DNA from 4 places in the Rhizobium sp. CG4 genome. Region 1 is predicted to be linked to each of the others. Evidence: predicted binding sites of a transcription regulator. Region 1 holds the regulator's gene; each other region holds the start of a gene.
What was found. Region 1 encodes LexA, which represses DNA repair genes until DNA is damaged. Its sites were predicted from a motif close to TGTTCNNNNTGTGTTCNG; they were not measured.

Region 1 (7,375 bases):
TATCCACGGCCATCTATTCGATGGAGCATTTTCACCGTGTCACCACCTATGGACTGGCGGCAAATCTCGCCGCCATGCCGGTGATGTCTTTCATCGTCATGCCCTTTGCCTTGATCGCCATGTTACTGATGCCCTTTGGGCTGGATGGTCCGTTTCTGACCGTCATGGGTTACGGCATGGCGATGACAATTGATATTGCCACCTATGTCGCCTCATGGGGAGGCGATGCCGGGGTCGGACGACAGCATCAATGGTTTCTGGGCGCCGGAACGCTTGGCCTATTGGTGCTGACACTGTTTCGCACCCGACTTGCCTGGGTAAGTGCTGTGTTCCTGCTGGCAGTCCTTGGGTTGTTTGTGCTGTCACGGCAACAGGACAATCCCGATCTGGTGGTTTTTGAGGACGGGAAACTGATGGCACTGGTTGGCAAGGATCAGGTTGCCAGCACCAGCCAACGCCCATCCGGCTTTATCTATGACCAATGGGCGCGGGCTTTGTTCTTACCTGACAAATATATTCGGCCAAACATGCTGCCGGAACTGCCAGCCCCAGAACCATCGCCTGACGATGCCAATGACAAAACGACTGGCAATACTGATGCCGCGCCACCACGATCACGACGGCCGATGCTGGACGAACACATCATTCAGGCTGAAAGGCAGGTGATGTCTGCCGCCGTTACAAATGCAACCGATGCCTTTACCTGCCGCCGCGACAGCTGGTGCATCGCCAGATCAGCGAAGGGGCAGGTGGTGATTTCCGTGCTGGATAACAGATATCTTGGTCTCGCTTGCGACATCGGTTCTGTGGTTATCACCACGCGTCCCACATCATTTGAAACCTGCCGCTCCGGCGCCTTTTTACTCAGTGCCCAGACATTGCGGCGCACCGGTTCGCTGGAGATCACATTTTCAACTGAGGCAACAACCGCCGCAAACCAGCATTTGCCGATCGAGAGGATGACGGCTGCCATTTATGGTTCCTACCGTCCATGGACCATGCATCGTTATTATAACTGGCGCAGCAGGACATTTGAAACGGAAGTGCCAGAACATGTCTCGCAACTGCTGGACCGTCGCTAGGCTAAAGTGAGTTGAAGGCCAGTTGTGTCGGGTGTTTTCCGGCGACAGTAGCGATGACGCGCTGGCGCGTCACCTGGCAGTGATATGGGTCTGCTGATGACCGCTTAGTGGTATCTGCGGATCAGGCCAACCAGCTTGCCCTGGATCTTGACGCGGTCAGGTCCAAAAATACGGGTTTCATAGGCCGGGTTTGCCGCCTCAAGCGCAATCGATGCACCCTTGCGACGAAAACGCTTCAAGGTCGCTTCTTCATCATCGACCAGCGCCACGATGATATCACCGGGGTTGGCGGTCTTGGCGTTGCGGATGATGACCGTGTCGCCGTCAAAGATGCCGGCATCGATCATCGAGTCACCGCGCACTTCCAGTGCGTAATGTTCACCAGAACCCAGCATGTCAGCCGGCACGGACACATCATGTGTGTTGTTCTGGATGGCGGAGATCGGGACACCGGCCGCGATCCGTCCCATCATCGGCACCGATACCGAGCTGCCGCCATCATTGGCGCTGACAGGGGCGGGGGTCGGAGCAGGGGCGACAACCGGTTTTGGTTTGCCAAGGCTGCCTTCGATCACACTTGGTGAGAAGCCACGCTGTGGTTTGAGGCTTGGCGAATAGGCTTCAGGAAGTTTGATGACTTCCAGTGCGCGTGCCCGGTTTGGCAGGCGGCGAATGAAGCCACGTTCTTCAAGCGCTGTGATCAACCGGTGAATGCCGGATTTGGACGCGAGATCAAGCGCATCCTTCATCTCATCAAATGAGGGAGGAACACCGGATTCCTTCATTCTTTCGTGAATGAAAAGAAGCAGTTCCTGCTGTTTGCGTGTGAGCATGAAGTCGCACCCCAACCGTTGATGAAAATCGAAACAAATGCAGAACATACACTATATGTTCCATATGTGTTCCGCAAGGCTTTAATATTTCGTAATCGCCGCCCCGGTGAATTTTCTTTCAAAACAGCCAAGACGTGTAATCGCTGCCTATCACGCTGTTTTTTAAACGATTTCACGTCAATTCATCACAAAACGATCCGTCAGAAAGCTGAGGCTCGCAACACCGCCCGTTAGCCGACCAACCGGCATGATTATCAATCTGATATCGTAAGGCGCTGTGATTCGGTTCGTTTGATTCTCTCCACCAGATTGGGTTGGCAGCGCATATTCCCTGTGCATTTTTACCTTCACGAGGAAGCATTGCGTTGAAATCTCTGTTATGGGGAGGGTTCGCTGCTCGTTCGGAGTCGGCATTCAACATCAATTTTGACAGTATAAGGTTTTAGGGCATTGCAGGTCGGCATCGACATGGGAACGCTATCGGGTGGGCAGGCTGCCAAACTCGACATTGAGGAATTGCTCGCCACGCGTCTGCTGGTGCAAGGCAATTCCGGTTCCGGAAAGTCGCATCTGCTGCGCAGGCTTCTGGAACAATCCGCCCCCTGGGTTCAGCAGGTCATTATTGACCCTGAAGGGGACTTCGTGACGCTGGCTGACAAGTTCGGTCATATCGTTGTAGATGGCGAGCGCACAGAGGGTGAGTTGGCCGGTATTGCCAACCGTATTCGCCAACACCGCGTATCCTGCGTCCTGACGCTTGAAGGTCTTGATGTCGAACAGCAGATGCGGGCCGCAGCTGCATTCCTCAACGGCATGTTCGATGCCGACCGTGAATACTGGTACCCGGTGTTGGTGGTGGTCGACGAAGCGCAGATGTTTGCGCCGTCCGTGGCTGGTGAAGTAACCGAAGATGCCCGCAAGGCATCGCTTGGCGCCATGACCAACCTGATGTGTCGTGGTCGTAAGCGCGGTCTGGCCGGCGTTATCGCCACGCAGCGTCTGGCAAAACTTGCCAAGAACGTGGCGGCGGAAGCCTCCAACTTCCTGATGGGCCGTACTTTCCTTGATATCGACATGGCACGCGCAGCCGACCTGCTCGGCATGGACCGCCGTCAGGCGGAAATGTTCCGCGATTTGCAGCGTGGTAATTTCGTGGCGCTTGGCCCGGCTCTGTCGCGCCGCCCACTGCCTATCGTGATTGGTGCTGTGGAAACCTCGGCTCGGTCGTCATCGCCCAAGCTGATGCCGCTGCCCGATGCGCCGCAGGACGTGGAAGACCTGATCTTCACGCCGGACCCGGAAGAATTTACGCGCGCGCCTGTGCGCCGCACGCCACCGGCACCGCGCCCGACAACAGACATTCTGGCCGAGCTGTCCCGCTCGACACCAGCCGCGATAACGCCAGCCTCCGAACAGCCGCAGCGCAGCAGCGCCTCGGACATGACGCCGGAAGAGCGCGAAGAGAAGATTTCAGGCGTTCTCTACGAAATTCTGGATGATCCGCAATCGGCCTATCGCACCGATGCGGTGCTCTATCAGGACTTTCTGGTGCGTGCCCGCATGCGCCGCATTCCCGGCACGCCGATGGCGCTGTCGGAATTCCGCCGTCAGGTGGCAATTACCCGTTCCGGCGTTGATGCCGAAATGGCGGCAAGTGAAAGCTGGCAAACGGCACTCGATCTGTCGAAAAACGTCTCCGACGATCTGCAGGGCGTATTCCTGATGCTGGTTAAAGCCGCGCTGGGCGAGGAGCCTTGCCCATCTGATGCCCGTATTGCTCGCGCCTATGGCACGCATTCTGCACGCCGTGCACGCCGTCTGCTCGGTTATTTCGAGGAGAAGGAGCTGGTCGTGGTGCATGCCGATTTCTCCGGCAAGCGTATCGTGGCATTTCCGGACCTTGATGCAAAAACCGCACCCGGTGATGCGGATGCGGCTGATGATGAGGCGACGCTGGCAGCCGAATAAGGCTGCTGTTTTTTAAAGCCGTTATTCTATCTTATGGTCGGGTGCGTCCCGACCATCTGCCGTTGTTCATTCTCGGATCACGTCCGAGAATCATCGTGCTGAAATCGCAGACATGGACTGATGTTACCGGCCATCTGGTGGTGCCCATCCTCGGCGTGGCGCCGAGGATGGTGGAGTTTCGGGATGTTGTGAAGCGCGACATTATTCGACAGCCTTTGCTTGCTTGCGTGTGGCAAACAGCGAACCGACAACACCGGTCACCAGAATTGCGACGGTCACGCCAAGCGAGACGGCAGGCGGGATTTTTGCCAGACCCAGCATGTCAGCCACGAAGATTTTCGAGCCAACGAACACCAGAACCGCAGCCAGCGCATATTTGAGATAGGCGAAGCGGTGGATCAGGGCTGCCAGCGCAAAGTAGAGTGCACGCAGGCCAAGGATCGCGAAAATGTTCGACGTATAGACAATGAACGGGTCGGTGGTGATCGCAAAGATCGCCGGGATCGAATCAACCGCAAAGATCAGGTCGGCAATTTCCACCATCACCAGCGCCAGAAACAGCGGGGTGACAAAGGTTTTCAGCTTGCCGGTCTTCTCGTCGGTTTCCTTGACGAAGAACTTTTCGCCATGGAGGCGGTTTGTCAGCGGCAGGTGGCGCTTGAGAAACTTCAGGATGCGGTTGTTGTCGAGATCGTTCTCATCATGATCGGCCGAAAACAGCATCTTGAGGCCGGTAAACACCAGGAAGGCCGCAAAGAGGTACAGCACCCAGTGGAAGTTTTCGACGATGGCAGCGCCAGCGGCAATCATGATGCCACGCAGCACGATCACACCCAGAATACCCCACAGCAGCACGCGGTGCTGGTATTGGCGCGGAATGGCGAAATAGGAGAAGATCATGGCGATGATGAAGATGTTGTCCATCGCCAGACTTTTTTCCACCACGAAGCCGGTGATATATTCCATGGCAGGCTGCTGGCCCGACTGGTACCAGATCCAGCCACCGAAGGACAAACCGATGACAATATAGAAAGCGGACATCAGCAAGCTTTCGCGAATGCCGATTTCCTTGGAATTCTTATGCAGAACACCAAGGTCCAGTGCCAAAAGGCCAAGAACGAGAGAAATGAAGACCGCCCACATCCATGTGGGGGTGCCGAGAAAATCCGAGAACAGAAAGTCCATCAGTCAACCTTTGCCGGACAGGTTGGCTATATGGCTGGGGAACGTGTGACAGAAATAAACGTGGGCCCCAACCTAAAGAGACTCGACATCACGTATTGTCCGGTAATACGCCAGAGGGGCCCGAGTCCTGATCACGACAAACGAAATAGTGCAGGAAAATGCGCTTTCAAGGGCGGGATGCAATTTTTTTCTCGTTGACAATTTTATGAAGGCCACCTAGAAGCCCCATCAACGCCGGGCCGCAAAGCCCGGTGTGTTTCGTTGACTGCCTTGCAGTTTTAATAACTGACGTTCGGTAGTCAACATCACCGACATGTCCCGTGGCTTCTCCATTCGCAAATGTGAGAGACCTGTCAGAGTTCATCAACAGAACTCAGAGGAGGGCGTGTTTCCTTAATCCGGTTTGGCAACAAACCGGTATAATATGTTGAGAAGGAAATACGATGAGCAAGCGCGAATCGTCTAAGTATAAAATTGACCGCCGCATGGGCGAAAACATCTGGGGTCGTCCTAAGTCCCCAGTAAACCGCCGCGAATACGGTCCTGGCCAGCACGGTCAGCGCCGCAAGGGCAAGATGAGCGACTTCGGCACGCAGCTGCGCGCCAAGCAGAAGCTCAAGGGCTACTACGGTGAACTGCGTGAAAAGCAGTTCCGCGCAACCTACGACGAAGCTAACCGTCGCAAGGGTGACACTTCCGAGAACCTGATCGGTCTGCTCGAGTCCCGTCTGGACGCGATCGTATACCGCGCAAAGTTCGTTCCAACCGTTTTCGCATCGCGTCAGTTCATCAACCATGGCCACGTCACGGTTAATGGCGTTCGCGTTAACGTTGGTTCTTACCGTTGCAAGCCAGGCGACGTTGTTGAAGTTCGTCAGAAGTCCAAGCAGCTGACCGTTGTTCTGGAAGCTGTTTCGCTCGCGGAGCGTGACGTTCCTGACTACATCGAAGTTGATCACAACAAGATGGTTGCGACCTTTGCTCGCGTACCAGCTCTGTCTGACGTTCCATACCCAGTCGTCATGGAACCACACCTCGTGGTCGAATTCTACTCGCGCTAATCGCTGCGAAGTTGATTTTGAAAAAGCCGCCCTTCGGGGCGGCTTTTTTGCATTCATGGCATGGCGTGATGATTTCAGAGATGCGTCACTGGTTGCCGGATTTTCGCACCTAATCCAGCCTTGATTTTCTGCGTAAAAGCGCAGGAATGCACAACTGCGTAATGCTTGTCCCCTTTGGTTGTGCTATCGGGACTTCGACCTTGTGAAGTTATGAAATCAAGCCGCTTGAAGCAGGGCGTGCTGTTGGGAAATCGGCCATGGAACGTTCGGACAAAATTGCGTTTGCTCAGGGAAAGACGGCCTCGATTGTCGGCGTCATTCTGCTGTTCGTTCTGGCGCTGACCATGCATGCCGCATTCTCCAAGCTCAACCTCGACCAATATGGCGACATGGTTGAAAACTACGCCTGGGGCGCGCTGTGGCAGTGGGGCACATACAAACATCCGCCATTCTTCGGCTGGACCACGGCCGCATGGTTTGCCGTTTTCCCACATGAGAACTGGGCCTATTTCCTGTTTTCCGCCGTCAATTGCGGTCTGACTTTTGCTGCCGTCTGGCGCATTGCTGCCCGCTTTGGTGATGGCAATGTGCAGTTGATGGCGGTCATTTGCGCCATGCTGATGCCGCCACTGTCGTTCCTGGCCATCAAATACAATGCCAATTCGGCAATGACGCCAATCTGGGCCTGGCTGTTCGTATTCTATCTGCGCGGCCTTGAAGGACGCCGGATTGTTGATGCCGTGATGATTGGCCTGTTGGCCACTGCGGCCATGCTGACCAAATATCACTCCGGTGTCGTTCTGCTGGCGCTGTTCCTGCATGCATCTTTCGACAAGCAGGCCCGTGCGGCGCTGCTGTCCACCTTCGGTCTCACCGTGCTGGTGGTGTTTTTCGTCACCATTGCCGGCCATGTCCTTTGGCTGTTCGAGCATGATTTCCTGCCCATCGTTTATGCCGCAGAGCAGGGTGATGGCGAATGGCTGCACATTTTCACCAAGGCGCTGAAATTCGTGGTGGGCGTGCCGCTTTATACGATTGGCGCTCTGCTGGTTGCGCTTTTGGTGCGTCATGACAAAAGCGAAAAGGGCCCGGCCTTTCAGCCTGCCAATATTGCCCGCCTGCGAGACAGCGTTCAGGGTCGCGCGCTGCTGGCCTTCAGCATCCTGCCATTCATCCTGACGATCATTCTGGGCTTTGCCGCGCAGGCAGAACTGAGCGCCGTCTGGGTACTGCCGATCTTCACGCC
Region 2 (7,375 bases), on a different contig from region 1:
AAACCGCGAAATTCCGCCGCTGGATTATGATCTGGTCTATGCCATGAAATCGGCAAATCCGACCACCTTCATCGGCATCAATGGCGGCATTTCCGATCTCGCTCAGGCCAGCAAACATCTTGAGCACGTCGATGGCGTGATGTTGGGTCGCGCGGCCTATCACAACACCAATATTCTCGGCGATGTCGATCATGTCATCTATGGCAAACCGGCTGTAGCACCGGACTGGCAGCAGATTTGCCAGACCATGATGACTTTTGCTGCCGACTATATCGCCACTGGCGGTCGTTTGAACCACGTCACCCGCCACATGGTTGGCCTGTTCCAGGGTTTTGCCGGCGCACGCCGCTTCCGCCAGATCCTGTCATCAGACGCCACCAAGCCAGGTGCGGGGCCAGAGGTTATCGAAGCCGCCTTCGCTGCAATCGACTTCGAAGCCACATCGCTGAAAGCTGCGGGTTGAGGTTGTGAGTAGTGGCGCCTTTCCTCTACCCTTGTGGGAGAGGAAGACGTTGAGACAGGTTGCAAGGTCAGCGTTTCTTTCTGCAAACATTCCCTCAGCCACCCTCATGCCTCGTCCTCGGGCCTGACCCGAGGATCAATCACAGGCATGCAGCCGTCACGCGTCGGCACGACATAAGAGTCTTTTCAGCCCAATCACTTGGGCTTGCCTGGATCCCTGTGACGAGCACAGGGAAGAGGGAAGTCGTGGGTACCCACCGAACGACAAACAACCGCGTCAGGGATTGGGGCGGTGCATCTTGCGCCCTTTCCTCTACCCTTGTGGGAGAGGAAGAAAAATCATCAGCTTAGTTTGCTAAGTCGTAGATTTTTCAGGTGAGGGGTTCATACCGCCGCTGAGGCATCACCCACTATCAACCATCAAACCTGCTTGGCCAGATATTGCGCTCCATTCGGTGCATTGACCTTGCCGCCGGTGATGAAGAAGGCAAAGACGTCACGCTTTTTCTGTTCCGGCTTGCGGTCTGGTGCCACCAGCGGCAGGTCATCGGGCACACCGCCCGCCGCATAGGTTTTCAAACGGCCGGCCCAGTCCTTGATGTCCTTTTCCGGATAACAGGTTGCGATATCGTCCTCGCCCTTTTGCAGGCGGCAATAGACGAAATCAGCGGTCACATCTGGCAGCAGCGGATAATCGTGATGGTCGGCGCAAACAACAGCGACCTTGTGTTTGGCCAGGAGCTCAATGAACTCCGGCACCATGAAGGTTTCGTTGCGCACTTCCACCACGTGCTGCAAAGTAAGTCCGTCCTGCTTTTGCGGCAGCAGTGCCAGAAACGCCGCAAAATCATCCGGCTCGAACTTCTTGGTTGGCGCAAACTGCCACAGGATTGGACCAAGATGGTCACCAAGCTCGGTCAGACCCTGCGTCAGGAACTTTTCCATGGAGTCACCGGCTTCCGCCAGCACCTTGCGGTTGGTGACATAACGGCTGGCTTTCAGCGAAAACACAAAACCGTCAGGCACTTCCGAGGCCCATTTGGCAAAGGTTGCCGGCTTCTGGCTGCCATAATAGGTGCCATTGACCTCAATGGCGCTCAACTGGCGGCTGGCATGTTCCAGCTGCCGTTTCTTGGCCAGTTTTTCCGGATAAAAAGTGCCTTCCCACGGGTCGAAGGTCCAGCCACCAATGCCGGTTCTGATCGTGCCAGATGAAGCCGTCATGACAATTCCCCTTATTCTGCCGCCACCCGGGTTTTGCCCGGTCTGCGTTCCAGAAGCTCCTTCAGGAAGTGGCCGGTATAGGAGCGCTCTTCCTTGACAATGGTTTCCGGCGTGCCGGTTGCAACCACTTCACCGCCTCCGGTACCGCCCTCAGGGCCGATGTCGATCACCCAGTCAGCGGTTTTGATGACCTCGAGATTGTGCTCGATAACCACCACGGAGTTGCCCTGATTGACCAGCTCATGCAGCATTTCCAGCAGCTTGGCGACGTCGTGGAAGTGCAGGCCGGTGGTCGGCTCGTCGAGAATATAAAGCGTGCGGCCGGTGGAGCGTTTCGACAGCTCCTTGGCCAGTTTCACGCGCTGCGCTTCACCGCCAGACAGCGTGTTGGCCTGCTGGCCGACCTTGATGTAACCAAGGCCCACATCAAACAGCGACTGCAGCTTGTCACGCACCGCCGGAACCGCCGAGAAGAACTCGACACCTTCCTCAACCGTCATGTCCAGCACGTCGGCAATCGACTTGCCCTTGAAGGTCACATCGAGCGTTTCGCGGTTATAACGTTTGCCGTGGCAGACGTCGCAGGTCACATAAACGTCGGGCAGGAAGTGCATTTCAATCTTGATGACGCCGTCGCCCTGGCAGGCCTCGCAGCGACCACCCTTGACGTTGAACGAAAAACGGCCCGGCTGGTAACCGCGCGCCTTGGCCTCCGGCAGACCGGCAAACCAGTCACGGATCGGCGTAAACGCACCGGTATAGGTGGCCGGGTTGGAGCGTGGTGTGCGGCCAATCGGCGACTGGTCGATATCGATCACCTTGTCGATGAATTCCAGGCCATCGATACGGTCATGTTCGGCCGGAATTTCGCGCGCACCCATCACGCGGCGTGCCGCAGACTTGTACAACGTCTCGATCAGGAAGGTGGACTTGCCACCGCCAGACACACCGGTGACCGCGGTAAACACGCCAAGCGGCACGGAGGCCGTGACGTTTTTCAGGTTGTTGCCGCGTGCGCCAACCACCTTGATTTCCTTGCCCTTTTTCGGCTTGCGGCGTTCCGCCGGCACCGGCACGCCCATTTCGCCAGACAGATATTTACCGGTCAGTGAATTGGGATTGTTCATCACGGCTTCAGGGCTGCCCTGGGCAATGACCTCACCACCGTGAATACCGGCGGCCGGGCCAATATCGACCACATAATCAGCGGTCATGATGGCATCTTCATCATGCTCCACCACAATCACCGTGTTGCCGATGTCGCGCAGGTGCTGCAACGTGTCCAGCAGGCGGGCATTGTCGCGCTGGTGCAGACCAATCGATGGCTCATCCAGCACGTAAAGCACACCCGTCAGGCCCGAACCGATCTGCGAGGCCAGGCGAATACGCTGGCTTTCACCTCCCGATAGCGTGCCGGAATTGCGCGAAAGGCTGAGGTAATCCAAGCCCACATCATTGAGGAAGCGCAGACGTTCGCGGATTTCCTTGAGAATGCGCACGGCAATTTCATTCTGCTTGGCGCTCAGCGTCTCAGGCAGAACGTCAAACCAGTCGCGCGCCGTGCGGATCGACATCTGCGTGACTTCGCCAATATGCAGCTTGTTGATTTTCACCGCCAGCGCTTCCGGCTTCAGGCGGTAACCGGCGCAGGCCGGGCAGGGCGCAGCCGACATGTAACGCTCGATATCCTCACGCGCCCATGCGCTGTCGGTTTCCTTCCAGCGGCGCTCGAGGTTCGGCACGATGCCTTCGAAATTCTTCACGGTCTTGTAGGAGCGTGCGCCATCTTCATACTGGAATTCGATCTTGTCTTCGGTGCCCTGCAAAATGGCGCCCTTGGCCGCCGACGACAGGTCCGACCAGCGGCTGGACAGCTTGAAACCGAAGGCTTTGCCCAGCGCTTCCAGCGTCTGGTTATAATAAGGTGAGGTCGATTTTGCCCAAGGGGCAATCGCGCCGTCTTTGAGCGTGCGGTTTGGTTCCGGCACGATCAGGTTTTCATCCACCTTCTGCTGCGAACCAAGGCCGTCGCAGGTTGGGCAGGCACCAAACGGGTTGTTGAAGGAAAACAGCCGCGGCTCGATTTCCGGAATGGTAAAACCGGAGACAGGGCAGGCAAATTTTTCCGAAAACAGCACCCGCTCATGGGTCTCGTTCAGGGATTTGTTGGCAGAACCACCGGCCGATGTTTCCTCAGCTGGCAGCGGCTTGTCGGCAAATTCGGCAATCGCCAAACCATCGGCCAGCCGCAGACATGTCTCAAGGCTGTCTGCCAGACGGCTTGCCATATCGGCGCGCACCACCGCACGATCCACCACCACGTCAATGTCGTGTTTGTATTTCTTGTCCAGCGCCGGCACGTCGGCAATTTCATAGAACTGGCCATCGACCTTGACGCGCTGAAAACCCTTTTTCTGCAGCTCGGCCATTTCCTTTTTATATTCGCCTTTACGGCCGCGCACGATTGGCGCCAGAATATAAAGACGGGTGCCTTCCTCAAACGCCAGAATACGGTCCACCATCTGGCTCACCGTCTGGCTTTCAATCGGCAGGCCGGTGGCCGGCGAATAGGGCACGCCCACACGCGCAAACAGCAGGCGCATATAGTCGTAGATTTCAGTTACGGTGCCCACCGTCGAGCGCGGGTTGCGCGAGGTGGTTTTCTGCTCGATGGAAATGGCCGGCGACAGACCCTCGATCTGGTCGACATCCGGTTTCTGCATCATTTCCAGAAACTGGCGCGCATAGGCCGACAGGCTTTCCACGTAGCGGCGCTGCCCCTCGGCATAGATGGTGTCGAATGCCAGCGATGATTTTCCGGAGCCGGACAGTCCCGTCATCACGATCAGCTTGTTGCGCGGCAGGTCGAGATCAATCCCTTTCAGGTTATGTTCTCGTGCACCACGGATGGAAATCGTCTTCAATTCGCTCATGACAAGGCTCGGAATATATGTTGGCGGGCAGGGTCGGGCACTTATGTAGTGCGGCCAAGCCCGGTGTCGAGTTTAATCGTATGGAATAGCTGCTTTTCGATTCTGTTCCGCTGGATAATAGAGATTTATTGGAACAAAGAAAGAACAAACTTGACGTGAAAGCAATCCCGGTGAATTGTATGCAAACATTCCTTGTGGATTGTGTGGCGGTAAAGGTGCCCATTGGCCACCTCTATGGTCTATGATCTCACCAGTTTTAGAAAAGAAAGTTTTCCGGGCAAAATGCACGGAGCAAGGATAACGAGATGGCAGGCAGTGTAAACAAGGTAATTTTGATCGGTAATGTTGGGGCGGACCCGGAAATTCGCCGCACCCAGGACGGACGCCCAATTGCCAATCTTCGTATTGCCACCTCCGAAACCTGGCGTGACCGCAACAGCGGCGAGCGCAAAGAAAAGACCGAATGGCACACGGTTGTCGTATTCAACGAAGGTCTTTGCAAGGTTATTGAACAATACGTCAAGAAGGGCGCCAAGCTCTACATCGAAGGCGCGCTGCAGACCCGCAAGTGGCAGGACCAGACGGGCAATGACCGTTACTCCACTGAAGTAGTGCTGCAGGGCTTCGGCTCCACGCTGACCATGCTGGATGGTCGCGGTGAAGGCGGTGGCGGCGGCAGCCGTGGCGGCGACTTTGGCGGCGGCGGCAATGATTACGGCGGCGGCTCCTCCGGTGGCGGTTATGGCGGTGGTTACGACCAGCAGCCAGCACGCAGCGGCGGCGGTGGTGGTGCACGCGGCGGCCAGCCTGCGGGCGGCTTCTCCAACGACATGGACGACGATATCCCGTTCTGATCGACCAATTAATCCCTATAAAAAAGCCCGGCCAGCAAACGCTTCCGGGCTTTTTTATTGCCTGAACAGCCTGTGCAACCTCAGCTTTCAGGCTTGGCCACAAACTCAAATGTCGGCTCGCAGGTCACCGGAAAATTCACCGATCGGGCGATGAAACACACCTCGTGAATGCGGTGGTGAATGGCAGTCGCGACCTCGATATCGGTACCATCAAGCACGGTAATGCGGGGCCGCAAAATGGCTGCAGTAAAACGCCCGGCACCGCTTTTTTCCACTTCACCAGTGCCAACAGGGCTGTCCTCATAGGCCGTCACCACCACTTTGGCCTCGGAGGCGTAGTGCAGGTACCACAACATGTGGCAGGCCGATAATGCCGAAAGCAGCAGGTCTTCCGGGTTCATCTTGGTGGGGTCGCCACCCAGCAACGGATCATTGGAACAATGAATGACCGCCTTGCCAGGCACAGCCACATCCCAGGTGCGGTCATAGGCGCGATAACTGCTGGTGCCATTGCCGCGATTGCCGGTCCAGATGATGGTGGATGTATAGTCATGTGCCATGGGGCGATCCTTTTTCTTCAAATTCGTATACATGTATACACATTGAAAAAGGCCATGCAAATGCTGCTGACAAGTAGTGTGCCTAGCGTGGTCGGTGACTTATGGGATTGTGGCACCTTGCAGTGACAAGGATAAATCGGTGTGAAAACTCTCAGGAAACGCCCATTGGCACCCATATGGCCGAAGTGCCGTCGCCGTATGGTTTGGCGGTTCCGTCTAGCACACAGGTACCGACCCAGGCACAAACAACGGCCACGTGGCCGATCTCTTCGACGTACTACCGGAGTTCAAGAAACTGGCCGGGGCTCGGATACTACCCGTGCGGGCGGTAGGACGTCACGCGCTCCGCACGTGTACTACTAGATTGCGACTAATCCCTTACTGAGCCATCCAGGACGTCCAGCGCTTGATTGCCGAGCCGTGACGCTCGCACGACCCCGTAGACCAGTTCAGGCCGTAGAGATCGGCAATGATGGCGCCGAGCTCGCTGGCTGGAAGGCCGGGATATTCTATTTCGGCCAGACTGCTTTTAAAGGGCTCGATTTGCACGAGGGCCTGCCGCACAAGCATTGACGTCGGCATGTCGTCCTTCACATGATCTGCGATGCTTATCTCGCCATTCTGCTGAACGATCAGTCCAAGGGTGCTTGCAGCGAAGACCGCGTTGCGAAGACCTTGGCTCTCCGCTTCCTTCTTGGTTTTGCAGACACCGCCCCTGACCTGATCAACAAGTTCGATCACGCGCTCCGGCGGTGCAGCCGCCCGGAAAATATCGACTTCGCTGATGTTCGCCACTCGCTCGGCGGATTCCATGATGTCGAAAACGGGGACGCCGAGAACGAAATGCATCCCGTTTTTCGACAGGAGACCGAAGTGCCAGCAATACGCCAGGATACGGCGATTGTACTGCTGCAACGTCTGCTCATCGATGGAAAGGAAGGCGTACTCCGGTGCGGACGCCGTGCAGATTTCCGCGAAGGTTGCCCCTCCCTGCGCGGCAATGAGCTCTCGGGCCTTGATGAAGATGCAATTGCTCAGCAGGAATTCGATGATCTTGGCCGTCGCCGCCGCCGAGTTCTCAAAAGCTCTTTCGAAATATTGCTCCAGACGGTTCGATTTGACGATACCCATGTTGACCAGGTCGCGGACGGCGTTGTCGGTCGTCGTGAGACTGAGATTCAAGCTTGCAGCGAAGTGCTCGTAGTCGAGCCGGTCCGCTCCGAGCACAGTTTTAAGAATGCCCCTAATTCGACGGACCGAGATCGTCGGGATGTATGTGTTCGGAAGCTGAGGCACCTCGTTATAGAGAATGTAGTCCCGGAAAATGTCCCAGTAGAGGTTT
Region 3 (7,375 bases), on a different contig from region 1:
TCTCAAGGCTTATGACGGTCGCTTCAAGGACATCTTTGAAGAAGTTTACCAGGCCGAGTTCAAGGCGAAGTTCGACGAAGTCGGCATCATCTATGAACACCGCCTGATCGACGACATGGTTGCTTCCGCTCTGAAGTGGTCCGGCGGCTACGTTTGGGCATGCAAGAACTACGACGGCGACGTACAGTCCGACACCGTTGCACAGGGCTTCGGTTCGCTTGGTCTGATGACCTCCGTTCTGCTGTCGCCAGATGGCCGCACGGTTGAAGCTGAAGCTGCACACGGTACGGTTACCCGCCACTACCGCCAGCATCAGAAGGGCCAGGAAACCTCCACGAACTCGATCGCTTCGATCTTCGCATGGACACGTGGTCTCGCACACCGTGCCAAGCTGGACGACAATGCCGATCTGGCAAAGTTCGCTGCCACGCTGGAAACCGTTTGCGTTGACACCGTTGAAGCCGGCTTCATGACCAAGGACCTGGCACTGCTGATCGGTCCTGATCAGCCATGGCTGTCCACCACTGCCTTCCTCGATAAGATCGACGAAAACCTTCAGAAGGCTATGGCTGCCTGAGACAGCCAAACCTGAAGAGAACTTCGAGAACCCGGCCTTCGCGCCGGGTTTTCTTTTGGCTACGAGTGCAATGTCTTGATTACATCACAGGTCAGGCGCAGAATTTGCCAAAATGGAGGAGACGTTATGAGTGACCTGACATTTTATACCAACCCCATGTCTCGCGGTCGCATTGCCCGCTGGATGCTGGAAGAGGTTGGTGTGCCCTACCGCACCGAAATTCTGGCCTTCAGTACCGACATGAAATCACACGCCTACAAGGCGATAAACCCGATGGGCAAGGTGCCAGCCATCAAACATGGTGATACCATCGTCACCGAATGCGCGGCGATCTGCGCCTATCTTGCCGATGCTTTTCCCGGCGCAAATCTTGCACCACCCACCAAACAGCGCGGCCTTTATTACCGCTGGCTGTTTTTTACGGCGGGCCCGTTGGAAATGGCAGGTTGCTTCAAGGCGCTCGGTGTTGAAGTGCCGCCAGACAAATACCGCATGGTTGGCTGCGGCGCTTATGCAGATGTCATGAACACACTGGAACTGGCTGTCAGCGAAAACCGCTTTGTGGCTGGCGATCAGTTTACAGCGGCCGACGTTTATGTCGCCTCCCATATCGGCTGGGGCATGCAGGTCGGCACGGTCGAAAAACGTCCACATTTTGTGGAATATCTCAGCCATATCAGCGAACGCCCGGCATTCAAGCGTGCCTTGCAACTGGATGAGGAAGCCTCGAAAGATTTGCATCCCACCGGCTGACATGGCTTAGCGGACGGCGATCAGAAAATAAAAAAAGGCGGGTCAAACCCGCCTTTTTTCTTGGATGGTCCAGTCTCAGCCAGCGAGTGCCGCCGCAACAGCCTCAATGGCTTCAGATGCCTTGGCACCATCAGGGCCACCGGCCTGCGCCATGTCAGGACGGCCACCGCCACCCTTGCCGCCGAGAGCGGCAGAAGCAACGCGCACCAGATCAACGGCGCTGAAGCGCGATGTCAGGTCTTCGGTCACAGACACAACGGCACTTGCCTTACCATCGTCGGAGACGGCAATCAGCAGCACAACGCCGGAACCAATGCCTGCCTTGGCATCATCAGCAAGGCCCTTGAGGTCCTTGGCTTCAATACCGGACAGCGACTTGGCCAGCAGCTTTACGCCGCCAATCTCCTGCACGTCGCTTGCAGCGCCGTCAGCGGAACCGCCGCCCATGGCCAGCTTGCGACGGGCATCCGTCAGTTCCTTTTCAAGCTTCTTGCGCTCATCCAGCAGGCTTTCAACGCGCGACAACACTTCGCCCGGCTGAACCTTCAGCGAAGAAGCCAACGCCTTCACACGTTCGTCCTGCTCGGCGAGGTAGGCCAGAGCGCCCTGGCCGGTGACAGCTTCAACACGACGAACGCCAGCACCAACCGCGCTTTCGCCCAACACGCGCACCAGACCGATTTCACCGGTTGCTGACACATGCGTACCGCCGCAAAGTTCTACCGAGTACGGACGGTTGGCCTTGGCGCCGTGAATGCCAGTGCCCATCGACACAACGCGCACTTCGTCACCATATTTTTCACCGAACAGCGCCATGGCACCTTCGGCAATCGCATCGTCAACGCTCATCAGACGCGTGGTAACAGGCGCATTCTGCAGAATGATTTCGTTGGCCATCTGCTCAACGATCTTCAATTCCTCTGCCGTCATTGGCTTAGGATGAGATACGTCGAAGCGCAGACGCTCAGGCGCAACCAGCGAGCCCTTCTGGGCAACATGCGTGCCGAGGATTTCGCGCAGCGCCTCATGCAGCAGGTGGGTTGCCGAGTGGTTTGCACGCAGACGCGAGCGGCGGTCATGATCAACCGTCAACTGAACAGCGTCGCCGACCTTGAGACCGCCCTTTTCAACCGTACCGATGTGAACGAACAGGCCTTCGCCCTTCTTCTGGGTATCGGACACGGCAAATGCGCCATTGTCAGATGAGATGATACCGGTATCGCCCATCTGGCCACCGGATTCACCGTAGAACGGGGTCTGGTTGACGACAACCTGCACGGTTTCGCCTGCAGCAGCGGCATCAACAGCCTTGCCGTCCTTGACGATGGCCTGAACTACGCCTTCTGCCGTTTCGGTGTCGTAACCGAGGAATTCGGATGCACCGAGCTTTTCCTTCAGTTCAAACCACACCGTTTCCGTTGCCTTGTCGCCGGAGCCGGCCCAGTGCGAACGTGCTTCGGCCTTCTGGCGCTCCATGGCATCTGTAAAGCCGGAGATATCGACACCGATTTCACGGGCACGCAAAGCGTCCTGCGTCAGGTCAAGCGGGAAGCCGTAGGTGTCGTAAAGCTTGAATGCTGTTTCGCCGTCCAGCATGTCGCCCTTGTGCAATGTCGAGGTTGCGTCGGACAGCAACGAAAGACCACGCTCCAGCGTCTTGCGGAAACGGGTTTCTTCCAGCTTCAGCGTCTCAGAGATCAGCGCCTCTGCGCGCACCAGTTCCGGATAGGCACGGCCCATCTGCTGAACGAGCGTTGGCAGCAGCTTCCAGATCAATGGCTCTTTCGAACCCAGCAATTCCGCATGGCGCATGGCGCGACGCATAATACGGCGCAGCACGTAACCACGGCCTTCGTTGGACGGAAGAACACCGTCGGCAATCAGGAAGGCGGATGAACGCAGGTGGTCAGCAATAACACGGTGGCTGGCGCGCTTTTCGCCTTCAGCAGCAACACCGGTTGCCTCAACCGAAGCGGAAATCAGCGCACGGAACAGATCCGTGTCGTAGTTGTCGTGTTTGCCCTGCAGCAGCGCGGAAATACGCTCAAGACCCATGCCAGTATCGATAGATGGACGCGGCAGATTGATGCGCTCTTCCTTCGTCACCTGCTCATACTGCATGAAGACGAGGTTCCAAATCTCGATGAAACGGTCACCATCTTCATCGGCAGAGCCTGGAGGGCCACCCCAGATATGATCGCCGTGGTCGTAGAAAATTTCCGAACATGGACCGCAAGGACCGGTGTCACCCATGGCCCAGAAGTTGTCGCTGGTTGGAATACGGATGATGCGATCATCCGAGAAACCGGCAATCTTCTTCCACAGGTTAAAGGCTTCGTCGTCAGTGTGGTAGACAGTTACCAGAAGACGGTTCTTGTCGATGCCGTATTCCTTGGTGATCAGGTTCCAGGCGTGCGTGATCGCCTCTTCCTTGAAGTAGTCACCAAAAGAGAAGTTACCCAGCATTTCGAAGAATGTGTGGTGACGGGCGGTGTAACCGACATTGTCGAGATCGTTGTGCTTGCCGCCGGCTCGTACGCATTTCTGCGACGATGCAGCCGTGGAGTAAGGACGGCTTTCCAGACCGGTGAACACGTTCTTGAACTGAACCATGCCCGCATTGGTAAACATGAGGGTCGGGTCATTGCGCGGCACCAGAGGGCTGGAGGCTACGATTTCATGACCATTTTTCTTGAAGTAGTCGAGAAAGGTCGACCGGATTTCATTTACGCCGCTCATGCCCACACACCGCTCATACTGAGTCCTTCATTGCCGTTTGCAATACGGCTAACCATCAAAACCACTGGCTTTTATCGTTCACGTCTGGCCCTGTCCAGCCATTCGGGCCGCAACCATGGCACAAAAAAGGCCGCATGAACGGTGTCACGCGGCCTTTTGTTTCAATTCATACAGCGCCGTTTCAAATGAGAGACAGCGACCCGTTCGATCAGGCGTCAGGACCGTCGCCGTCTTCAGAACCTTCCGGACCACCATTCTGCAGGAAGCGGTCTGCAATCAGACCGGCATTCTGGCGGAGTGACAGCTCAATTTCATTGGCAAGCGCCGGGTTTTCACGCAGGAAGGTTTTGGCGTTTTCACGCCCCTGCCCCAGTCGCTGGCTGTTATAGGAGAACCAGGCACCCGACTTCTCAACGATGCCAGCCTTGACGCCCAGATCGACCAACTCACCGGTCTTGGAAACGCCTTCGCCGTACATGATATCGAATTCGACCTGCTTGAACGGAGGTGCCATCTTGTTCTTGACGACCTTGACGCGTGTCTGGTTGCCAACAACCTCTTCACGCTCCTTGACGGCGCCGATACGGCGAATGTCGAGACGAACGGAGGCGTAGAACTTCAGCGCGTTACCACCGGTTGTCGTTTCCGGCGAACCGAACATCACACCGATCTTCATACGGATCTGGTTGATGAAGATAACCATGCAGTTTGAACGGGAGATCGATGCGGTCAGCTTGCGCAGCGCCTGGCTCATCAGACGAGCCTGAAGACCCGGCAGGCTGTCGCCCATTTCACCTTCAATTTCCGCACGCGGCGTCAGGGCCGCAACGGAGTCGATAACCAGAACATCCACCGCGCCGGAGCGAACAAGCGTATCGGTAATTTCAAGTGCCTGCTCACCTGTATCAGGCTGGGAAATCAGCAGGTTCTGCAGATCGACGCCAAGCTTGCGGGCATAGACCGGATCAAGCGCGTGTTCCGCATCCACGAAGGCGCAAATGCCACCCTTTTTCTGGGCTTCTGCAATTGTCTGCAGCGCAAGCGTTGTCTTACCCGAGCTTTCAGGGCCGTAAATTTCAATGATACGACCTTTGGGAAGTCCACCAATCCCAAGGGCAATATCCAAACTAAGAGATCCCGTCGAAACCGTTTCAATTTCAACGACGTTTTCATTGGAGCCGAGCTTCATGATCGATCCCTTGCCGAACGAACGTTCGATCTGGGAGAGCGCCGCTTCCAGTGCCTTGCTTTTATCCACCGATTTATCCTCTACAAGACGCAAAGAATTTTGTGCCATCTGATCCACCTTTAGGTTATTGAAGCCCCACAGGCAATGAAGCGTTCCGTGAAGATTTTGTACCTTGTTTGTTCTCATTCGACAAGAGCAGATCATCATATTGAAAACAATAATGGATAAGTGGTTTGTTCTATTTTTGTTTTTCTTCGTGGAAGCCACGGCAAAAAAGATGAAAAACCACAGGTCAAACCGCAAAAGGGTCGAATCGCACCCCTGCATCAGACCGGTGGAATACGGGAACGGACGATGAAAAAAATACTCGTACTCGGTGGTGCCCACATAGATCGCCGAGGTCTGATAACAGGTGAAACCTCACCGGCTGCCAGTAACCCCGGACGTTGGATGGAAGAGGCAGGCGGTGGCGGCTTTAATGCTGCCCGCAACCTTTCCCGCCTCGGTTTTGACGTTCGCATCATCTCGCCGCGCGGCGGCGATGCCACCGGCGAAGCAGTCGCGGCAGCGGCCATTGAAGCTGATGTCGAAGACACGCCTTTTGTCTTTCTGGACCGCAAGACACCCAGCTACACCGCGATCCTTGAGCGCGACGGCAATCTGATCATCGCGCTGGCCGACATGGACCTCTATGACCTGTTTTCGCCCCGCCGCCTGCGCGTGCGGGCTGTCAGGGATGCAATTGAGGCAACCGACGCCATTCTGTGCGACGCCAATCTGCCGAAGGATACACTTGCGGCACTCGGCAAAGCGGCGAAGGAACAGGGCAAGCTTCTGGCTGCCATTGCGATTTCGCCAGCCAAGGTCGTCAAGTTGCAAGGCGCGCTTGAGAATATCGACATTCTCTTCATGAACGAGGCCGAAGCCCGCACCATTACCGCCCACAGCCCGGAAAAATCCGCCGACTGGCCAGCCCAGCTGCGCGCAGCCGGTGTGAGGGGTGGCGTGGTAACGCGCGGCTCCAATGAAGTGATTGCCTTTGTCGGCGAAAACACTGCATCGCTGCAGCCACCAGTCCTGAAAGAGGTACGTGATGTCACAGGGGCTGGTGATGCCCTTGCATCCGGTTTTCTGGCAGGCCATCTTCAGGGCCAGAACATAGGCGAAAGCCTGCGTTGGGGCACAGCAGCGGCAGCCATTACGGTCCTTTCACCCTTCGCCACATCGCATGAAATGTCACAAGACAACATTGACCTGATGTTACGTCTTGTGCCCGAAGCACAAACCCTGTCATGAGACATTGATAACAGAAATTGGAAATACCCGATGACAAAGCCAATCTCCCCTCTCCTTCCGATTGTCTATTCCGACGAAGTTGCTGCTGCCAAACAGCGCGGCGCACCAATCGTTGCCCTTGAATCGACCATCATCACCCATGGCATGCCTTACCCTGGCAACATTGAAATGGCGCAGGGCGTGGAAGAACTGATCCGCCAGGAAGGTGCCGTACCGGCCACCATCGCTGTTATCGATGGCGTTCTGCATATCGGTCTTGAAAAGACCCAGCTGGAAACCCTCGCCCAGACCACTGGTGCCATGAAAGTTTCGCGCGCCGATATCGCCTTTGCGATTGCCGAGCGCCGCACCGGTGCGACCACCGTTGCCGCCACCATGATTGCCGCCGCACGCGCTGGCATCAAGGTCTTCGCAACCGGTGGCATTGGTGGCGTACACCGCGGCGCCGAAGAAAGCTTCGACATCTCTGCCGACCTGACCGAACTTGCCAAAACCGGCGTGATCGTCATTTGCGCTGGCGCCAAGGCCATTCTCGACATTCCAAAGACGCTGGAAGTTCTGGAAACCGGCGGCGTTCCTGTCGTGACCTATGAAGCCACTGAATTCCCGGCCTTCTGGTCGCGTTCGTCCGGCCTGCAAAGCCCGCTGACACTGAACAGCCCGGCCGCGATTGCCAACTTCCAGACGACCCGCGAACAGCTCGGCATCGACGGCGGCATGCTGATTGCCAACCCGGTTCCGGAAGAAGATGAAATTCCGCGCGAAGAGATGGAAATCTACATCAGCCGCGCCATTGCCAATGCAGAGCGTGAGGAAATCAC
Region 4 (7,375 bases), on a different contig from region 1:
GAACTGGATTCGAAAAGTGCCGATACGCTGATCCTGCTGGGTGGCCTTGCGGAGAACCTCAAGCAGCCGGAACGCGCTATCGAATTTTATTCGAAAGTGCCTGCGACATCGCCGATGCACCGCATTTCGGAGTTGCAGCTTGGTCTTACTCTTGCGCAGACGGGTAAGGTCGATGAAGCCCGCGAACATCTGAAGTCGCTGCTGGCATCTGACCCGAAGGATATTCGCAGTTACCTCGCCTATGGCAGCGTTCTCTCCGATGCCAAAGACTACAAGGCAATGGCTGAGAACTACGACAAAGCCGTTGAAATCCTCGGACCAGTGGCAAAACGGGGGGACTGGGCCGTCTATTTTCAGCGCGGCATTGCCTATGAGCGCCTGAAGGAATGGGATCAGGCCGAGCCGAACTTCAAGAAGGCTCTGGAACTTAACCCTGAGCAGCCGCAGGTTCTCAACTACCTCGGTTATTCCTGGGTCGATAAAAACCTCAACCTTGATGACGCGATGGACATGATCCGTCGCGCGGTCGAGTTGCGCCCGAATGACGGTTACATCGTCGATTCGCTTGGCTGGGCTCATTACCGTCTTGGCCAGTTTGATGAAGCTGTGGTCGAACTGGAGCGCGCCATTGAGCTGCGCGCTGGCGACCCGACCATCAACGATCACCTTGGTGATGTTTACTGGCGTGTTGGCCGCAAAGTTGAAGCCGTTTACCAGTGGAACCGCGCACTGATTGGCGACAGCGATGACGTCGATAAGGCAAAGGTCAAGGAAAAGATCGCCAACGGCCTGCCGCCGCTGGAAAAGGATGCCGAAAATACGGCCAAAAAGGATGTGAAACCGGAAGAACCGGTTGCTCCTGTACCTGACAAGAAATCCTGATCAACCGCATGCCAGTTCAGCCTTTTTCCGGAGCGGCGGAGTTTTACGAAACCGCTCCGGCCAAAATCAACCTTGCCCTGCACGTGGTGGGGCAACGGGCAGATGGCTATCATCTGCTGGAAACGCTGGTCACATTCGCTGATACTGGTGACCGGCTATCCTTTGCAGCCGACGATGCAGATCGATTTTCAATCTTCGGCCCCTTTTCCGCTGTACTCGCCACCAATGGCGGTTTGACCGATAATCTGGTGTTGCGTGCACGTGATCTTTTGCGTCAAGCGGTGATCGCCACTGGGCAGCAAGCACCGGCCGTGGCCATTCATCTGGAAAAGAACCTGCCAATTGCGTCGGGCATCGGTGGCGGTTCGGCTGATGCTGCAGCTGCGCTGCGTGGGCTTCTGCGGTTCTGGCGCTGCTCCATCCCCACTGAAACACTTGACACGATTGCCCTGTCGCTTGGTGCAGATGTACCTATGTGTCTCGCCGGAATGCCCCTGATGGCGCGTGGCATTGGTGAAGAGCTGACCCTGCTGCCGCAGCTACCGGCATTTGCCATGGTGCTGGCAAACCCTTTGACAGGTGTCTCAACACCGGAGATTTTCCGCAGGCTGCAGACGAAGAACAATCCGCCCGTGCCAAAATTCTTGCCGCAGAACAAAGACGATTGGCAGGCTTTCATCCATAATTTGCGCAATGATCTCGAGGCGCCTGCGATTTCAGCCCTGCCGGTCATCCAGGATGTGTCAGACCTGTTGAAACAGCATGGTGCCACGCTGGTGCGGATGTCCGGCTCCGGAGCCACCTGTTTCGGGATATTCCCTTCTTTCGAGACGGCACAACAGGTTGAGGCATCACTGGCAGCACAACGACCGGACTGGTACTTCAAGGCAACCATGACAAAACAGGAAGCGCAGCCATGAGCGACACGTCCCGCCCGTTTATCCCGGTCAATATTGCTGTTTTGACAGTTTCCGATACGCGCACGCCGGACAATGACAAGTCAGGTGACACGCTGGTTGCGAGAATAACCGAGGCCGGTCACAGGCTGGCGGACCGCGCCATCGTCGCCGATGATCGCGAGGCGATTTTCAACACGGTGCGTGACTGGACCCTGTCAGAGGGTGTCGATGTGGTGATTACCACCGGTGGCACAGGTTTTACCGGACGTGACGTGACACCGGAGGCTCTCGAGCCCCTGTTTGAAAAACGCATGGACGGTTTTTCAGAAGTGTTTCATCGCATTTCCTACGACAAGATCGGAACATCGACCATCCAGTCTCGGGCGACTGGTGGTGTGGCCAATGCCACCTATATTTTCGTGCTGCCTGGCTCTCCCGGTGCCTGCAAGGATGCGTGGGACGGCATATTAAAAGCACAACTCGATTACCGTCACATGCCCTGCAACTTCGTGGAAATCATGCCGCGGCTGGATGAACATCTGAAACGCGGGTAATTTTGCAGGGGCCGTTAGCGGCCTTTCCGCGCTTCCGTCACCACCCATGAAGGGATGATCTCCGCACTCAGACGGCGCAGCTTCTGGCCTTTGGTGAAATGCGCAAGCGCCATGCTGGATTTGGCCAGGCTGACCGCCTGCTTCTTCGGCAAAAGCAGCCCATATTCCAGCGGTTGCGGTTTCTGAAAAAGGCGTCGAAGAAATGGCCGCCGGTAATTGCGCGACGGCGTGAATTTGGCGGGCACCCTGTTCAGCGCCACGTATTCCTGAATGTCTTCAATCCAACCGGTTTGCGGACGCGCTCCCGGTTCCAGCAGCAACAGCCATTCGCCGCGTGCCGATTGCACGATATCATTGATGTCCCACTCGGCATGAAAGCGGCAACCGGCTGCATCGGCAACATGCGATGAGCCATCACGCGAACCATGATCCAAGATGACAACGTCGCTTACCAGTCCTTCGACCGCACCTGATACCAGCGTGGACAAGGTGTGAGCCAACTCAGGTTCTTGATCCCGGCATTCCATGATCACTGTCAGCATGGGTGGTCCCAATCGCCAGCGATTGTGGAAGGTCGTATCGAAGCACTTAAGCCCTGTGAAAGTCGGTCCGTTCTGTTTTGCAAAACCTTGATGGACATCATTTCCATCCGTGGTCTTGCTTCTGAAACCGAACGATCTTCCCTCATGCCGCAGTCCAAACCCCTGATGTCCTATGCAACCTAGCATTATCGTATCAGATCATAAATTGCCACAATCTGTTTGCGCATTTTGTTCTTGTAATGTTCTCATGAATGTTTTAGGAATTTAATCATCGAAGCGAAGAGTCGTTTTCGCACGGAGCAACCAGATGACAAACCATATGCTTTCGGGGCAAAGCGCATTCGCGCCTGCTCATACGGCAGATATTGCCAACGCACTTGCAAATGCATCCGGCCTGCGTATCGAAATTGATCGTCGCCGGGGGCGTGGTGCCGGGCTTAACCCGTCCGGTCGCTTTGAGACAGAACAGCGCGAAGCCTTTGATGATGGCTGGCAGACACTGGAAGACCTGCCTGCCTTCAAAACCGAGGTGCAGGTTGAAAAGCCACGTTCCATCATCACACGCAATGAATCGCCCGACATTCCCTTCGATCGCTCCATCAATCCGTACCGTGGTTGCGAACATGGCTGCATCTATTGTTTTGCCCGTCCGACGCACAGCTATATGGGGCTGTCAGCCGGTATCGATTTTGAAGCACGGCTTTTTGCCAAACCCGATGCAGCGAAACTGCTGGAGCGCGAGTTGGCGAAACCCGGTTACAAACCACGCACACTGGCCATTGGCACAAACACGGACCCCTACCAGCCCATCGAGAGAGAATGGCGCATCATGCGACAGATTCTCGAAGTTCTGGCAGAGGCGGAGCATCCGGTTGCTATCGTGACAAAGTCGGCTCTGGTAACACGCGATATCGATATTCTCGCTCCATTGGCAAAGAAGGGTCTGGCCAAGGTTGCCTTGTCCGTGACGACGCTGGACAAGAAGCTGGCGCGCTCGATGGAGCCGCGTGCCTCGACGCCTGAAAAGCGGCTTGAAGCCATCAAGGCACTGACCGAGGCAGGCATTCCGACATCCGTCATGGTCGCCCCGGTCATTCCCGCACTGAATGATCACGAGATCGAACGGATTCTCGATTCGGCTAAAGCTGCCGGTGCCACTGAAGCCAGTTATGTGCTGCTGCGGCTGCCTCTCGAAGTCAGCCCACTGTTTCGCGATTGGCTTCTGCGCAATTATCCTGACCGTTACCGCCACGTCATGTCGCTTATTCGCTCGATGCGTGATGGCAAAGATTATGACGCTGAATTTGGTAAGCGCATGAAGGGTGCCGGTCCCTACGCCTGGCAGATCGGCAGACGGTTCGAGATGGCCACCAAACGCCTTGGCATGGTGCGGCGTGGCATGCATTTGCGCGATGACCTGTTCGTTCCTCCGGGAGGTGCCGGCGTGCAGCTTTCGCTTCTCTGAACCGCGTTCCACCTCAGCACAGTCTTCAGCGACTTAAGGACATCCTGGGTCTCTGCCAGATCAAAGGTTGAATGTGTTTGAAAGATATCGTTCGCGTCGTCCCTGCCGCGAACCGATCCCCGGACCGCTTTGTGATGATCCCGCCGCATCTGTCATGACGACAGGGGCCGCCAGCAGAACCACCGTTGCCGCCGCTCGGGTACTTGCTGCAATTATCATCGCACCGGGGCTTGCAGGAGATCGGGTTGGCATGCGAGTTTCCGCCGCATGAAAAAGCGTATGCCTCCCGACTCTCCTGCTCTTTTTGATTTCCAGCTGACTGGACCGGATTTCAGCATTGAGACCGAATGCCAAAAACAAGGTTTCTGGCCAGTTGCCGGAACGGATGAAGCAGGACGTGGCCCCTTGGCCGGTCCGGTGGTGGCAGCAGCAGTCATTCTCGATCCCAACAATATTCCGCCGGGGCTGAACGATTCCAAACAGCTTTCCAAGAGCAAACGGGAAAGCCTTTTCGAACTTATCCTCGAAACCTCAATCGTCTCCATTGCCTCGTCCTCACCGACAAGAATTGACGACATGAATATCTTGCGCGCCAGCCTTGATGCCATGCGTCGGTCAATCCTTGGTCTGACGACATCACCTGCCATCATCCTAGCCGATGGTCGTGACGTACCGCCTGGCATAGCCTGCCCCGGCCGCGCCGTGATCAAGGGCGATGCACGATCCGTCTCGATTGCAGCGGCCTCCATCGTCGCCAAAGTGATGCGAGACAGAATGATGGAGCAGGCTGGAGAACTGTACCCGCATTATGGTTTCGCAGGGCACGCAGGTTACGGCACAGCAGCCCACAGACAGGCGATTGAACGGCATGGCGCCTGCCCATTGCATCGCATGAGCTTTCGTCCTCTGCGTCAGGATTGAGCTTTACCGCCTATGCCGCCATGTCTTGATTGAGCAAGGCCGACAGTTATGCCGTGGTGAGACGACCCAAGCCCGAGGTTGCCGGGCAACTCTGATCACAGCGCCAGTATTACTCATTGCAATCGGGAGCGAGCCGGTCAGAGTGGCACTGCCAGAAGGTGGCAATGCAAGACTGCGCAGCCAGCGTTCGGTGTGGCGGTGTTTATGCAACGCCGTGCGACCAACCCTTCTCGTAACCAAGACAGGTGCAGCCGTCGTCTAGATACAAAAAAGGCCGGGTCACCCCGGCCTTTCAAATTCAAACTGCAATCCGCTTAGTTCAGACGAGATTTGACTTCGCCTACGGCCGACTTGAACAGCTTACCCTGCACAGCAGCGGTAGACTTGTCTGCAATCAGCTTTTCAGAAGCAGCAATCGCGAGATCAACAGCTGCGGAACGAACTGCACCAATGGCGTCGTCTTCAGCCTGCTTGATCTTCTGTTCAGACAGAGCGGTACGGCGTGCGACGAATTCTTCCGTCTTCGCCTTGGCTTCAGCCGTCAGGGCTGCCGCTTCACGCTCGGCTGCAGCAACGATGCTTGCAGCTTCTGCTTCGGCATCCTTGCGCTTGCGCTGATATTCAGCCAGCAGGTGCTGGGCTTCTTCACGCAGACGCTTTGCTTCGTCGAGTTCATTGCGGATATTGTCGGCGCGCTCGTCCAGGGACTTCGCGATCATGCCAGGAACCTTGAGGTAGGCAATCAATACGAAGAAAAGAACAAGACCAACCAGTGCAAAGAATGATGCGTCTAAGGCCATGTTACGCCTCCTTCTTTTCAGAAGCGGCAGCAACAGCCGCCTTGGCATCGGTATCCTTGATTTTGGAACCAATCAGCTGATCAACGATCGCAGTCGTTGTTTCCTCAGCAATGGCACCAACTTCTGCAAATGCCTTTTCCTTGATACCGGCAATACGCTGCTCGGCAGCGGTCAGCTTTTCAGCCAGTTCTGCCTCTACAGCGGCGCGGTCAGCATCGGCCTTAGCCTTGGCTGCGTCACGAGCCGAAGAAGCGATAGAGCTTCCCTTGGCTCTCGCGGCTGCGAGTTCTTTTTCATAGCTTTCAATCGCGGCATCGGCTTCAGCATTCAAACGAGAAGCTTCATCCAGATCCTGCGCTATACGCCCGTGACGGTTTTCAAGAATACCGCCGACGCGGGGTACGATGACCTTTTGCATAAGCACGTAAAAAAGGCCGAACGTAATCGCCAGCCACAAAAGCTGCGAAGCATATGTAGACTGATCGAACGGGGGAAAAACGCCAGAACCGTGTTCAGCACTTTGTGCTACGCCGGTTTCCGTATGCGTTTCACCAGCAGCCGGTGTTGACTCGGCATAAGCCGGGGTCACAAACATGCTTACCTCCAGGTGTACTGCAAATACGAAAGATCACGGCACGCATAAAAAACGCGCCGCGATCAATAAACGTCACTGTCGATATTAGACAGCGAACAGCAGAAGAAGAGCGACGAGCAACGAGAAGATGCCCAGAGCTTCCGTAACGGCGAAGCCGAATACCAGACGGCCGAACTGGCTGTCTGCTGCAGATGGGTTGCGCAGTGCGCCGGAGAGGTAGTCACCGAAGATACGGCCGAGAGCGAGGGACGTACCAGCCATGCCAAGGCATGCGAGACCTGCGCCGATGTACTTTGCTGCTTCCGCTTCCATGTTAAGCTCCTTAGAAATGGTTGTTGCGGCTTTTATTGACGCCCGGGAACCGGGGCCAGCGACTTTACTTCTCAGTGACCACCATGCACGGCGTCGTTCAGGTACATGCAAGTTAGTACCGCGAAGACGTATGCCTGCAGGAAGGCAACGAGAAATTCCAGACCAGTCATCGCGACGGTCATGATCAGTGGCAGAATAGCGCCGCCAATACCGACTGCGCCCATAGCGCTCATCGTGGCAACGAAACCTGCGAAAACTTTGAGGGTGATGTGACCGGCCAGCATGTTCGCGAAAAGACGAACCGAGAGGCTGATAGGACGCGACAGGAACGAGATCACCTCGATGGACGACACCAGAGGTAACAGAACCTTTGGAACGCCAGCCGGCGCAAAGACGCCGAGGAAG

Region 2: the regulator LexA is predicted to act here: its motif matches at 4,749-4,766, upstream of uvrA (excinuclease ABC subunit UvrA).
Region 3: the regulator LexA is predicted to act here: its motif matches at 5,493-5,510, upstream of recA (recombinase RecA).
Region 4: the regulator LexA is predicted to act here: its motif matches at 3,107-3,124, upstream of HGO37_RS13245 (PA0069 family radical SAM protein).

Annotation. Positions count from the first base shown of each region.
Region 1 covers NZ_JABAEG010000002.1:216,700-224,074, reverse strand. The annotation lists gene HGO37_RS06240 (ComEC/Rec2 family competence protein) at 1-1,082, shown strand, start outside; gene lexA (transcriptional repressor LexA) at 1,187-1,915, opposite strand; gene HGO37_RS06230 (ATP-binding protein) at 2,366-3,883, shown strand; gene HGO37_RS06225 (TerC family protein) at 4,085-5,068, opposite strand; gene rpsD (30S ribosomal protein S4) at 5,512-6,129, shown strand; gene HGO37_RS06215 (glycosyltransferase family 39 protein) at 6,387-7,375, shown strand, end outside.
Region 2 covers NZ_JABAEG010000010.1:34,286-41,660, forward strand. The annotation lists gene dusA (tRNA dihydrouridine(20/20a) synthase DusA) at 1-463, shown strand, start outside; gene HGO37_RS22900 (DUF72 domain-containing protein) at 883-1,686, opposite strand; gene uvrA (excinuclease ABC subunit UvrA) at 1,698-4,619, opposite strand; gene HGO37_RS22910 (single-stranded DNA-binding protein) at 4,925-5,473, shown strand; gene HGO37_RS22915 (OsmC family protein) at 5,554-6,033, opposite strand; gene HGO37_RS22920 (ATP-binding protein) at 6,412-7,375, opposite strand, start outside.
Region 3 covers NZ_JABAEG010000001.1:133,046-140,420, forward strand. The annotation lists gene HGO37_RS00670 (NADP-dependent isocitrate dehydrogenase) at 1-577, shown strand, start outside; gene HGO37_RS00675 (glutathione S-transferase family protein) at 704-1,330, shown strand; gene alaS (alanine--tRNA ligase) at 1,406-4,069, opposite strand; gene recA (recombinase RecA) at 4,278-5,366, opposite strand; gene HGO37_RS00690 (carbohydrate kinase family protein) at 5,613-6,554, shown strand; gene HGO37_RS00695 (pseudouridine-5'-phosphate glycosidase) at 6,585-7,375, shown strand, end outside.
Region 4 covers NZ_JABAEG010000003.1:636,640-644,014, reverse strand. The annotation lists gene HGO37_RS13265 (tetratricopeptide repeat protein) at 1-882, shown strand, start outside; gene HGO37_RS13260 (4-(cytidine 5'-diphospho)-2-C-methyl-D-erythritol kinase) at 891-1,802, shown strand; gene moaB (molybdenum cofactor biosynthesis protein B) at 1,799-2,335, shown strand; gene HGO37_RS13250 (glycosyltransferase family protein) at 2,350-2,877, opposite strand; gene HGO37_RS13245 (PA0069 family radical SAM protein) at 3,185-4,342, shown strand; gene HGO37_RS13240 (hypothetical protein) at 4,403-4,594, opposite strand; gene rnhB (ribonuclease HII) at 4,610-5,263, shown strand; gene HGO37_RS13230 (F0F1 ATP synthase subunit B) at 5,578-6,063, opposite strand; gene HGO37_RS13225 (F0F1 ATP synthase subunit B) at 6,065-6,658, opposite strand; gene HGO37_RS13220 (F0F1 ATP synthase subunit C) at 6,743-6,970, opposite strand; gene HGO37_RS13215 (F0F1 ATP synthase subunit A) at 7,042-7,375, opposite strand, start outside.